3 regions of the Rhizobium sp. RAF36 genome follow, and region 2 is predicted to be linked to each of the others. Evidence: predicted binding sites of a transcription regulator. Region 2 holds the regulator's gene; each other region holds the start of a gene.

Region 1 (4,170 bases), on a different contig from region 2:
ACCATTGCGGCATATCCGGTCCGTAGTGACCTTCGCGATAGATCCAGAAGCGATAGCCTTGCTCGTCCTCGACGCTGAAATAATCACGCTCCTTGGCATCCACACCATCGATCCACCATTCCATGGCGATCCGCTCCGGCCCTTCGCTTTTCAGGATGCGGTGCCGGATACGCCGCCAGCGAAAATACGCCGGAGCTCCGTCAGGCACCTCGGCAGCAAAAGCCTCCATCGGTTCGGGCATGGTAAGCAGGCGAACGGGTCTATCGCCCCTTGCCATCGGAGCGGCCAGCTCCCGGGGCGATTTGTTCAAGGTCTCGATCGCCGGAACGGCAAAGACTGCACGTTCCGGAACGTGACTTTCACGCTGTTCAAAACGGATCAGGCATTCCTCGCCAAGACGGGCCGAAACCTTGTCCACGAACCCGGCAAGCGAGATCGCCGTCTGCCGTTCTCCCTCGAAATCATCCTGTTCGTTTTGGAAGTTTTCATGCCTGAGAACATTGATCCGCAGGATCTCGAAACCATAGCCGGCATCGAGATCATCATGAATTGCCGTCAGCCGCTCGCAGAACAGGCTGGCAATGCGCTGCGGATCACGCAACGGCCGGGAGGTACCGGCAGAAATTCGAAAGACGCAGCCATCCACCCGGAACAACACCAGTTCGAAGACCCTTCCGCCGATGCCTTGCGTCTCAAGCGAAGGCTGCAACGCATGCGCAACCTGACCTGCAAGAAGAAGAATGTCCTCTTCGGCCGTAATCGCCTCGGCAAGCCGCCGCTCCGCCGAAAGGCTGGCAATAGGCAGGCGGGGAGAAACGGGCTCCTCATCCAGGCCCAGCGCCTGATCAAGCCGCAAAAGAACAAGTGCGCCGAAGCGGCGGGTGAGCGGCGCGCGTGGCGCCTGCATGAGATCGCCGATATAGCGGAGGCCGAGTTTCTGAAGGGCTGCAACGACAGGCGCATCGAGGCGGAGCGCGGTGACCGGCAGAGGTTCGAGAACAGAACCCGCCTCATCCTCGGCAATCACCCCGCCTTCGCCAAAACGGCTGACGGCCCAGGATAGCCCGGGCGACGAGGAAATCGCACCACCCACGTCCAGGCCCATCTGATGGAGCCGCAAGAGGATATCTTTTAGCATCGCTCTTTCGCCGCCGAAAAGATGAGAGCAGCCGGTAATATCGAGAAACAGCCCGTCCTTGCCGTCGAGGGCGACCAGCGGCGTGTAGCGGTCGCACCAGTCGGCGATCGCATCCAGCAAGCGCCGGTCGGCAGCAGCGTCCTCCTCGATGACGTCGATGACCGGGTGAATGGCGCGGGCTTCGGCAACGCCAAGCCCTTTTCTCAGGCCGAGCTTCTCCGCCTTTTCGTCGAGCGCCGTCAGCCGCATCGTATTGTCGGACCGGCCCGAGCAGACGATTGGCGCCGCGTCAGGATGCCCTTTCGAACGCCACGAGAGACCCCATCTCTTGCGGGCGATCCTGTCGGTGGAGAGATGCGGAAAATGGAGCGCCAGAATGCGCTGCGAGCTCGCCTGGAAAGCGAGTGACGGCTGATTGATCGACGGGGAGAAACTGGCGGTCATGGGGGTTCCACTCCAGGAAGAGGGAGAGGGGGGCCGGATTGCGGCTCTTCTCCAGGGTGAGATGAAAAACCGGATTGCCGATGCTGCCGCATAGCATCGAACCATCCGGCAGAGGCCGTTCCCGCGCGGGCGCAGGTTCGGCAAGAAAGCGGACATGGGCACTGCTTGCCTCTTCCTCTCCTGATTGCCGCAGCAGCAGGAGAGAACGGCCAGCCGATTTTGCCCTAAGATGAAAGCGCCGGCTTTCGGTCAGGCCGAAGGATTTCGGATTGCCGCGAATTTCCAGGATCGTAGTGATGAAAGCGCGGCTTTCCAGCGCCGCCTCCGCAAGCCAGAGCGCATCCTCCAGCTTGCGCGGACTTGCATGCAGAAACAGCTCCGGCCGCAATCCGAAATCCTTGAGCCCAACCGCATAGGGCACACCGGCCTCGATCGATCCGACCTTGTCGGCGATCCAGAGAACGGGATTTTTTTCCTCGGCCTTGTGCTGCAGCGCTGCCGCGAGCGCCAGAGCAAAGCCGCTGCTGACGCCTGCATCACGAAACATCCGGGTGCGGATTTCAATCAAGGCATCGAGCGGCAAGCCGCCTTCGAGGGCTTCGTCCAGCTGCGGAACGCCGAAGGAGAATTGTGGTGCCTTCCCCCTCTTTCGTGGCGCATTTCCGGCGCCCAACGCTTCCTGCTCTGCTGCCGCCAGCGCCGGAACCGGTTTGCCCTCAAGCTTCGCAATGGTTTCGCGGAGCGCAAAAAGCCGCTCGCGCGTCACGGCCGTCTGTGCCATGACGTTCACTCCAAGTCAGAATTGTTCCTGTTATGTTCTTATGGATTCCAGAGCTGTCAGAAAGAGTCAACAGCCATTTCATGTGAATTTATTCCTGCCGTTGATTCCACACTCGAAAATCCTTCGCAAAGGTTCTATATGGGCGGCAAAGAAAGGGGTTTTTGATGGCCCGCATAGACCAGAGCGAGGATTGGCGTGATCGCCATGCACCGACGCTCAGCTCATTTGAATCGCTGGCGATGGAGGCCTACAGCCACCTGCCGGACGAATTTCGTTCTCTGACCGCCAATCTGACGATCGAGATCGAAGATTTTCCTGATGACGACGTTTTCGAGGATATGGCGCTGGAAACGCCTTTCGATCTGCTCGGCCTTTTCGAGGGCCGGGGCATTTCGGAACGGTTCACGATGGAAACCGGCGAACTGCCGAACCGCATCCGCCTCTACCGCCGTCCGATCCTCGATTACTGGGCCGAGAACGACGAGACGCTCGGCGATATCATCACCCACGTCCTCATCCACGAAATCGGCCACCACTTCGGCCTCAGCGATGACGACATGGAGCGGATCGAAGAAAGCGCCGAAGAAGCAGCCGACCGATAGGTATTACTGCTCGGAGAGCTTCATATCCGGGTGGTAGTCCTTGCCTTCGACGTCCTTGACGATCGCCTGGGCGGCGATGATCTGCTTGGTCTCGGCGTTGAAGGTGACCGAGGGAGAGCCCTGCAGCGACCAGCCCTTGTTGAGGGCATCGGTGACACGGTGGCAGAAGGCGGCATCGTCCTGGCCGGTCAGAAGGCGGTAAAGCTTCATGTCATGATTTCCGTTCAGCAATGAGGCGGGATTTATGAACCAGACTTTCCGCCTGGACAAGATGCAGGCGCTCGATCATCCGGCCGTTTGAATTGATGACGTTGAGGCCATCGGTCGCAGGATCGGCAAAGGCAGCAATGATCTCCCGGGCTTCGCGGATCGCCGCCTCGCCGGGTGCAAAATGCCGGTTGGCGGCATCGATCTGCGCCGGATGGATCAGCATCTTGCCGTCGAAGCCCATGGCCCGTGCTTGCGCGCATTCGGCCTCGAAGGCATCTGTATCCTTGAAATCGTTGAAAACGCTGTCGATCGCATCAAGGCCGTAAGCCCGCACCGCGAGGATCACCTGCATCAGCCACGGCACCAGATAGGTCCGCCCCGGCTGCGGCAGCACGCCGGTTTCCTTGCGCAGGTCGTTGAGGCCGACGACGAAGCAATCGAGCCTCGAGCCGGCGGTGCGCCCGAATTCGGCGATCGCCGCGCTGTTCAGGATACCCCGCGGCGTCTCGATCATCGCCCAGATCCGGAGCGTATCAGGCGCGTCGGCATCGCCAAGCATGTCACTGATCGCCATGACATCCTGCGGCTCGCTGACCTTCGGCAGAAGCACCGCATCCGGCTCAAGCGTGCGCACCAGTTCCATATCGGCAGGGCCGAAGCCGGAAGAGAGAGCATTGATGCGGATGATCCTCTCTTTGCCTTCGAGTGCTGGGCCAGCAAAGAAAGCCTTCAGGTTTTGCCGCGCCTCATCCTTCTTTTCCGGTGCAACCGAATCTTCCAGATCGAAGATCACTGCATCGCAATCCAGCACATGGGTCTTCTCCAGCGCGCGGGCATTGATCGCGGGAACGCTCAGCACAGAACGGCGCAGAGTAAAGGAACGGGCAGGGGAATTTCGGCTCATCACGAATGTGTGCCAAGCTTTGTGAAGGCTGACAAGACAACAAAAAGCCATGCTTGCCTTGCAAGGAGGGAAATCAAGGACCACATTCCTT
Region 2 (4,170 bases):
CGATCGCGGCCGGGAGTGGAGCCGGATCTGCGTGGCCTCCATGACGTTGATCGCTGTTGGCATCCTCGCCGCACAATTCGAGACCTGGAGAGCCGGTACTGTCGTTCTCGATTCGGCGGTAACGACGACGCTGACAGGCCGCGTAGAGCGGCGGGAAAGCGATGGCCGCGGCGGCTGGCGGTATCTGTTGGCGCTCAAGGCGACGGAGAACCCGGCGCTGAAGCGGCTGCCAGAGCAGGTGACCGTGATTGCGCGCGGCCAGAAAGCGGAGTTCGAAACCGGGACTTGGCTGAAGGGCAGGGCAAGGCTGACGCCGCCCTCAGGGCCCGCTCTTCCCGGCCTCAACGACTTTTCGTTCGGTGCCTATTTCGACGGCGTCGGTGGCAACGGTTTCTTTTATGGTGCCCCTGCCGTGGTTCCGGCGGACGAACCCGGGTCCGCATCGATGCAGGATCGCGCGCTTGAATGGCTCTACCGCTTGAGAAGCGGCATCGGCGACCGTATTAGAGGCATCCTGCCTGGCGACACCGGCGCTTTTGCCGCCGCTCTGGTCACGGACGAGCGCCGCGCCATTTCGAGCGAGACGACCGAGGCGCTGCGCCAATCGGGCCTTGCGCATATCATTGCCATTTCCGGTCTCAACATGGCGCTGTCGGCAGGCATCTTCTTCGTCGGCTTCCGCACCGTGCTCAGCCTGCTTCCGGCTGTCGTCCAGGCCTATCCCGTCAAGAAGATCGCCGCAGCCGGTGCGCTTGCCGCCGTCACCGCCTATTTCCTGATCTCGGGCTTCGCAGTCTCCGCCGAGCGCGCCTTCATCATGATGGCGATCATGCTGGCGGCGGTCTTCTTCGACCGGCCGTCGATCAGTCTGCGCAACGTAACCCTATCGGCGCTGGTGATCATTGTCCTCTCACCCTCGGAGATCATGGGGCCAAGCTTCCAGATGTCCTTCGCCGCGACACTGGCCCTCGTCGCGGGCTATGCGCTCTGGAAGGAGAGGCCGGTGCGCGACCGGCCCTTCGCAAAGTTTCGCGCCGTCAGGATGCTGTCTTCCGCCGCCGCGTTCTTCGGCGGCATCCTGCTGACCTCCGTCATCGGCGGCTTCTCGACTGCATTGTTCTCGGTCGAGCACTTCCACCGGCTGACGGCCTATGGCCTGCCAGCCAATCTCGCCGCAATGCCGATTATCTCCTTCATCATCATGCCGTTCGGCCTCATTGCCATGCTGTTGATGCCCTTCGGCCTCGATGTATGGGCGTGGCAAGTGACGGGTTTCGGGCTCGATCTGGTGATCGCCATTGCCAGGACGGTTGCCTCATGGGGCGGCGATATCGGCGTCGGGCGCCTGGCGTTTTGGTACTTTCCCGCGGCGGTGACAGGTTTCCTGCTGCTGACTTTGCTGCGCAGCCGCATGCGCCATCTCGGCACCGCGATCTTGGTGGCATCGACGACAGCAGCCGCGATGTTAGGAGGCCCTCCGCCGCCGAAAATCGTGATTGCCGAGGACGGGAGCATGGCGGGCATCGTCAGTGACAACGGCCTCGCCACCAATCGCGAGCGGCCACCGGGCTTCATCTTTGATCAATGGAGGCGCGCTCTGGTGATCGATAAGCATTTGTCACCGGCGTTCCCGGCGCTCCCGGATATTCCCACCGCACCGCGCGGTGAAAGGCTGAAACTGACGGAGGCACAGCAGAACGACACCATGAACGCGATCAAGGCCAGTGCGACGGGCGAGCGCTTCTCATGCGTGAAAAAGTCCTGGTGTACGGCGAAGCTCGACAACGGTTCGATCCTGACCGTGATCGAGAATGCGGCGTTCCTTGGCCCAGCCTGCGACATATCCGATATCGTCGTCACACCAGTTCGCCTGCGCCTCGATACCTGCCGCTCAGGCGCCCTGCTTTTCACCGGGGAGACACTGCGAAAGACAGGCGCTGTCGAGCTTCGTTTCCCCAATGGGATCGCCGAAATCACCACATCATTCGAGGGTCTCGACCGGCCCTGGATCCGCCACCGCGCCTACGATTGGCGCAGCGGCACTTTTGGTGAAAGCGAGACGCTCAGTGATAGCGGCGGATAAGGCCAACGAGCTTGCCCTGAACCTTGACGCGGTCCGGTCCGAAAATACGGGTTTCGTAAGCCGGGTTGGCAGCTTCGAGCGCAACGGATGCACCCTTGCGGCGAAAGCGCTTCAGCGTTGCCTCTTCGTCATCGACGAGAGCAACGACGATATCACCGGCATTGGCGGTATTGGTGTTGCGGATGATGACCGTATCGCCGTCGAAGATGCCGGCCTCGATCATCGAGTCGCCCTTGACCTCAAGAGCATAATGTTCACCGTTTCCGAGCATGTCGGCGGGAACAGTGATGTCGTGTGTGTTCTGCTGGATCGCCGAAATCGGCACACCGGCTGCGATCCGGCCCATGACCGGCACCGAGATCGACGTGTGATTGTCCTCGTTCGCAGGCTTCGGCGGCGCGACCGGCTGCGGCTTGCCGAGGCTGCCTTCGATGACGCTCGGCGAGAAGCCGCGGCGCGGCTGGATGCTCGGGCTGTAGGCTTCCGGAAGCTTGATGACCTCGAGTGCGCGCGCCCTGTTCGGTAGGCGGCGAATGAAGCCACGTTCTTCCAAAGCCGTGATCAGGCGATGGATGCCCGACTTGGAAGCCAGGTCGAGCGCGTCCTTCATTTCGTCGAAGGACGGCGGTACGCCGGACTCCTTCATCCGCTCGTGAATGAAGAGGAGAAGCTCCTGTTGTTTGCGCGTCAGCATCGAAGTCTTTCCCCAGATTCGTGAAACAAAGCCAGAACGGACACTATATGTTCCATATGTGTTCCGCAAGTGCCTAAATATTGGTAAAACTTCCGATGATTTTTCGTCGTTTTTGAAAGTTTATTTGCCGGATTGGTGATCCACGCTTGCGCTTTACCAGGCAGGGCGTGCAAATCTCTGCCGGCTTCACCGGAGGGAACCGCCATGACGCATCCGCTCGATCATCTGGTACTGCCCGTCACCCATATAGATGTTGCCCGCGAGCGACTCGGCCGTCTCGGTTTCACCGTCGCGGCCGATGGCCGTCATCCGTTCGGAACGGAGAATGCCTGCATCTTCCTTGCCGACAGGACCTACCTCGAACCGCTCGGTGTCGCCAACCAGGCGGAGTGCGACGCGGCCGTCGCGAAGGGCAACAGCTTCGTCGCCCGCGATCAGGCCTTCCGCTTCCGCTGCGGCGATGACGGCTTTTCGGCCATCGTCTTCGGCACCGATGATGCCGATGCGGACAAGGCTGCCTATGATGGCGCGCAGCTGAGCGGCGGTGATATGGTCGAATTCTCGCGGCCGATCGTCATGCCCGACGAAACACAGGCAACGGGCGCCTTCAAGCTCGCCTTTGCCGCCGATCTCCGGGCGCCCGATGTCTTCTTCTTCGCCTGCCAGCGGGTCAACGCCTTTCCGGCCGATCGCAAGGCACTGGAAACCCATGCAAACGGCGTCATCGGCATCAGCGAGATTGCCCTGAGCGCTGAGGATCCGCAGGCCTTCGCCGAATTTCTTGAGACAGCCAGCGGTGGAGCTGAGCCTAGGGAGGCGGCACTCGGCCTATCCTTCGAATTACCGAACGGGAAACTTTCCATCTTCTCGAACGAGGGCATGGAGGCCTATTTCGATGCGGAGCCACTTGGGACCGATAACGGCCTCAGGGCGCGCGCAATCGTGTTTTCGGTCGGTGATCTGGCCGTGACAGCGGCGCATTTGGCTGCTAACGGGATCACCCATGTCAGTATGAGCAATCGTCTATTGGTGAAGCCGGCGCCGGGACAAGGCGCGATCTTTGCCTTCGAGGAGATCCAATGAGCAACACCAATGCAGAAGTCGTCGCCGGCGAGGGTGCTGGCCGCGTCACATTTTCGAATACGGGCAAGCTGTCGCTGATTGCCGGTCCCTGCCAGATGGAAAGCCGCGACCACGCTTTCATGGTCGCCGGTGTTCTGAGCGAACTCTGCAAGTCGCTCGGTATCGGCCTCGTCTATAAGTCGTCTTTCGACAAGGCGAACCGCACATCGCTTTCCGCCGAGCGCGGCATCGGTCTTGAAAAGGCGCTCGAAGTCTTCTCCGATCTGAAGAAGGAATTCGGCTTCCCTGTTTTGACCGACATTCACACGGA
Region 3 (4,170 bases), 260 kb from region 2:
CGCGATGCACGCCGCCGATGCCACCGGTGGCGAAGACCTTGATGCCGGCACGCGCCGCCGCAATCATTGTCGCAGCCACGGTCGTGGCGCCGGTGCGGCGCTCGGCGATCGAGAAGGCGAGGTCGGCGCGCGACACCTTCATGACGTCCTTTTCCTTGGCGAGCCTTTCAAGCTCTTCCGGCTCCAGGCCGATATGCAGGACACCGTGCATGACCGCGATGGTCGCCGGAATGGCGCCCTGTTCGCGGATGATCGCCTCGACGCTGCGGGCCATCTCGATATTGCCAGGGTAGGGCATGCCATGGGTGATGATGGTCGATTCCAGCGCGACCAGCGGTGCGCCGCGCTGCTTGGCGGCGGCAACTTCCTTCGAATAGGAGATCGGCAGCAGAGGGGAGATCGGTTTCGTCATTGTCGTTTCCAGTTCATCGATAAGCGCGCTTCAATGCAGAATTCTGGCGGCCGGAACAAGGGCCAGCGTGTCGCGGAGGAGCTCCGGTGTCAGTTTTTCACTGACGGCAAGCGGCGATTGGACGGTGACCGCTGCTGCCGCAGCGCCATGACGCACGGCTTCCTCCAGCGGCAAGCCGTGCATGAATGCCGACAGCACGCCTGCGGCAAGCGAATCCCCGGCGCCCGTGACGTCGGCCACGCTATCGACCGCAGGCGGCTGAAGCGCGATCGACTGCTTGCCGGCAAAGGCGATGAGTTCGCGCTGTCCGCGGGTGACGACGCCGCCCTTCAATCCGGTGTCACCGAGCAGAGACACCCAGTCTGTCGCATCGTCAGGGCGTGCTCCGGCGAGTGCCGTGGCTTCCGCCTCGTTGAGGAACAGGAAGTCGATGCCTTCGGCACAGGCCTTCAGCTTGATCACCTTGGCTGGCGAGATGGCAATCGCCGCCACCGGTTTTCCAAGGCCGTTTGCCCGGGTGACGATTGCCGCGATCGTGTCTTCCGGCAGGTTGGCGTCGAAGAGGATCAGATCATTGTCGGCAAAGGCCTCGCGCACCGCGCGGATGGCGAGGCGGCGGGGCGAGAAATAGCGGTAGAGGTCCATATCGGCGAGCGCGATGACGAGATTGCCGTCGCGCTCGATGATTGCGGTGTAACTCGGCGTCTTGCGGTCGAGGAAGACGAAGGGGCGGTCGTTGACACCGGCTGCATAGGCAGCCTCCGTCACCATCTCGCCGGTCGGGTCGCCACCGCGCGGCGAAATCATCGTCACGTCGAAGCCGAGGCGGGCTAGATTGCGCGCCGCATTGAAGCCACCGCCGCCGGCTTCCTCGAACCAGGATCCCGGATTGCTGGAGCCCGGCGCCGTGTCGCCGGATATGCGTCCACGCCGGTCGATATGGGCGCCGCCGAGCACGAGAATCTTGCGCTTCATGCGTGAGCTCCAGAGGGGGCGATTTCGCCGAATCGAGCCATCCGCTGCAGCTCGCCGTCAGGCCGTGTCACGCTGCTAAGCTCTTGCGCCACATCAATAAAACAAATGTAGAACACGTACTGATTTACCTTTTCGTTTCAATCATTTGAACGCCACTTGCGCAATGAGAACAAATCACGTACAAAATCGGCATCGGCGGCAACATTGCTAGAGCGGCTTCAATAACCTAAAGGTGGATCGAATGTCACAGAATACATTGCGGCTTGTAGAGGACAAATCGGTGGACAAAAGCAAGGCACTTGAAGCGGCACTCTCTCAGATCGAGCGGTCGTTCGGCAAGGGCTCTATCATGAAGCTCGGCTCGAATGAGAGCGTGGTCGAGATCGAGACTGTTTCGACGGGCTCTCTCGGACTGGATATCGCACTCGGCATTGGCGGTCTTCCCAAGGGCCGCATCATCGAGATTTACGGACCGGAAAGCTCCGGCAAGACGACATTGGCGCTGCAGACCATTGCAGAAGCCCAGAAGAAGGGCGGCATCTGCGCCTTCGTCGATGCAGAACATGCGCTCGACCCGGTCTATGCCCGCAAGCTCGGCGTCGATCTGCACAATCTCCTGATCTCGCAGCCGGATACCGGGGAGCAGGCGCTTGAAATCACCGATACGCTGGTTCGTTCCGGCGCCGTCGATGTTCTCGTCGTCGACTCGGTCGCTGCACTGACGCCGCGCGCTGAAATCGAAGGCGAGATGGGCGACAGCCTGCCGGGCCTCCAGGCGCGTCTGATGAGCCAGGCATTGCGCAAGCTGACCGCATCGATCTCGAAGTCGAAGACCATGGTCATCTTCATCAACCAGATCCGCATGAAGATCGGCGTGATGTTCGGTTCTCCGGAAACGACGACCGGCGGCAACGCGCTGAAATTCTACGCCTCGGTTCGCCTCGACATCCGCCGTATCGGCGCGGTCAAGGAGCGTGAAGAGGTGATCGGCAACCAGACGCGCGTCAAGGTCGTCAAGAACAAGATGGCGCCTCCCTTCAAGCAGGTCGAATTCGACATCATGTATGGCGAAGGCGTCTCGAAGACCGGCGAGCTGGTCGATCTCGGCGTCAAGGCAGGCATCGTCGAGAAGTCAGGCGCCTGGTTCTCATATAACAGCCAGCGGCTCGGGCAGGGGCGTGAGAACGCCAAGATTTTCCTGCGCGACAATCCGGATACGATGCGCGAGATCGAGACTTCGATCCGCCAGAATGCCGGCCTGCTTGCAGAGAAGCTGCAGAACGGCGGACCGGATGCCAATGACGGCGATGGCGACGGCGAGCCCTGATCCTCGCCCTAGCATTTTTGCGTTCGAAACGGCCGCATTCCACCAGGAATGCGGCCGTTTCGTTTTGCAGGCGGGTTTGCCTGCTGGACAGTGGTTAATGCGGACGATAAAAGCCACTGGATTTAAGATTTGACCTGCCGTGGGCAGCATTGAAGGGCATAGCATGAGCGGTGTGAATGATATCCGGTCGACCTTCCTCGACTATTTCAAGACCAACGGCCACGAAGTCGTTCCGTCGAGCCCTCTCGTGCCGCGCAATGACCCGACGCTGATGTTCACCAATGCCGGCATGGTGCAGTTCAAGAACGTCTTCACCGGTCTTGAAAAGCGCCCCTATTCGACAGCGACGACGGCGCAGAAATGCGTGCGCGCCGGAGGCAAGCATAACGACCTCGACAATGTCGGCTACACCGCGCGCCACCACACCTTCTTCGAGATGCTCGGCAACTTCTCCTTCGGCGATTATTTCAAGGAGCGGTCGATCGAGCTTGCCTGGAACCTGATCACCAAGGAATTCGGCATCGACGCCAAGCGCCTGCTGGTCACCGTCTATCACACCGACGACGAAGCCTTCGGTCTCTGGAAGAAGATCGCCGGTCTCTCCGAAGACCGGATCATCCGCATTCCGACCAGCGACAATTTCTGGGCGATGGGCGATACCGGTCCGTGCGGTCCGTGCTCGGAAATCTTCTACGATCACGGCGATCACATCTGGGGTGGCCCTCCCGGCTCGCCGGAGGAAGACGGCGACCGTTTCATCGAGATCTGGAACCTCGTCTTCATGCAGTACGAGCAGATCACCAAGGAAGAGCGCGTCGATCTTCCGCGCCCATCGATCGACACCGGCATGGGCCTGGAGCGCGTTGCGGCGCTGTTGCAGGGCAAACATGACAATTACGATATCGATCTGTTCCGGGCGCTGATCGAGGCGTCCGAAGAGGCAACCGGCGTCAAGGCTGAGGGCGATCAGCGAGCCAGCCACCGCGTCATCGCCGATCATCTGCGTTCTTCGGCGTTCCTGATCGCCGACGGCGTTCTGCCCTCCGCGGAGGGCCGTGGCTACGTGCTTCGCCGCATCATGCGCCGCGCCATGCGCCATGCCGAGTTGCTGGGCGCCCGCGAACCGCTGATGTGGAAGCTGCTGCCGGCGCTGATCCAGCAGATGGGCCGCGCCTATCCGGAGTTGGTGCGCGCCGAAGCGCTGATCACCGAAACGCTGAAGCTCGAGGAAACCAAGTTCCGCACGACGCTGAAGCGCGGCCTGTCGCTGCTGTCGGAAGCCACGACCACGCTCGGCAAGGGCGACATGCTCGACGGCGAGACCGCCTTCAAGCTCTACGATACCTACGGCTTCCCGCTCGACCTGACGCAGGATGCCCTGCGCGCCCGCGAGATCAACGTCGATCTCGCCGGCTTCACCGATGCCATGGAGCGCCAGAAGGCGGAGGCACGTTCG

What was found. Region 2 encodes LexA, which represses DNA repair genes until DNA is damaged. Its sites were predicted from a motif close to TGTTCNNNNTGTGTTCNG; they were not measured.
Region 1: the regulator LexA is predicted to act here: its motif matches at 2,386-2,403, upstream of AB4Z25_RS20780 (ImuA family protein).
Region 3: the regulator LexA is predicted to act here: its motif matches at 1,485-1,502, upstream of recA (recombinase RecA).

Annotation. Positions count from the first base shown of each region.
Region 1 covers NZ_JBFREC010000006.1:111,066-115,235, reverse strand. Annotated here, with positions in the region: gene AB4Z25_RS20785 (Y-family DNA polymerase) at 1-1,417, opposite strand, end outside; gene AB4Z25_RS20780 (ImuA family protein) at 1,428-2,363, opposite strand; gene AB4Z25_RS20775 (metallopeptidase family protein) at 2,528-2,965, shown strand; gene AB4Z25_RS20770 (DUF1737 domain-containing protein) at 2,969-3,175, opposite strand; gene AB4Z25_RS20765 (HpcH/HpaI aldolase/citrate lyase family protein) at 3,177-4,079, opposite strand.
Region 2 covers NZ_JBFREC010000001.1:957,650-961,819, reverse strand. Annotated here, with positions in the region: gene AB4Z25_RS04795 (ComEC/Rec2 family competence protein) at 1-2,083, shown strand, start outside; gene lexA (transcriptional repressor LexA) at 2,064-2,777, opposite strand; gene AB4Z25_RS04785 (VOC family protein) at 2,982-3,860, shown strand; gene kdsA (3-deoxy-8-phosphooctulonate synthase) at 3,857-4,170, shown strand, end outside.
Region 3 covers NZ_JBFREC010000001.1:701,245-705,414, forward strand. Annotated here, with positions in the region: gene AB4Z25_RS03460 (pseudouridine-5'-phosphate glycosidase) at 1-412, opposite strand, end outside; gene AB4Z25_RS03465 (carbohydrate kinase family protein) at 443-1,387, opposite strand; gene recA (recombinase RecA) at 1,629-2,714, shown strand; gene alaS (alanine--tRNA ligase) at 2,878-4,170, shown strand, end outside.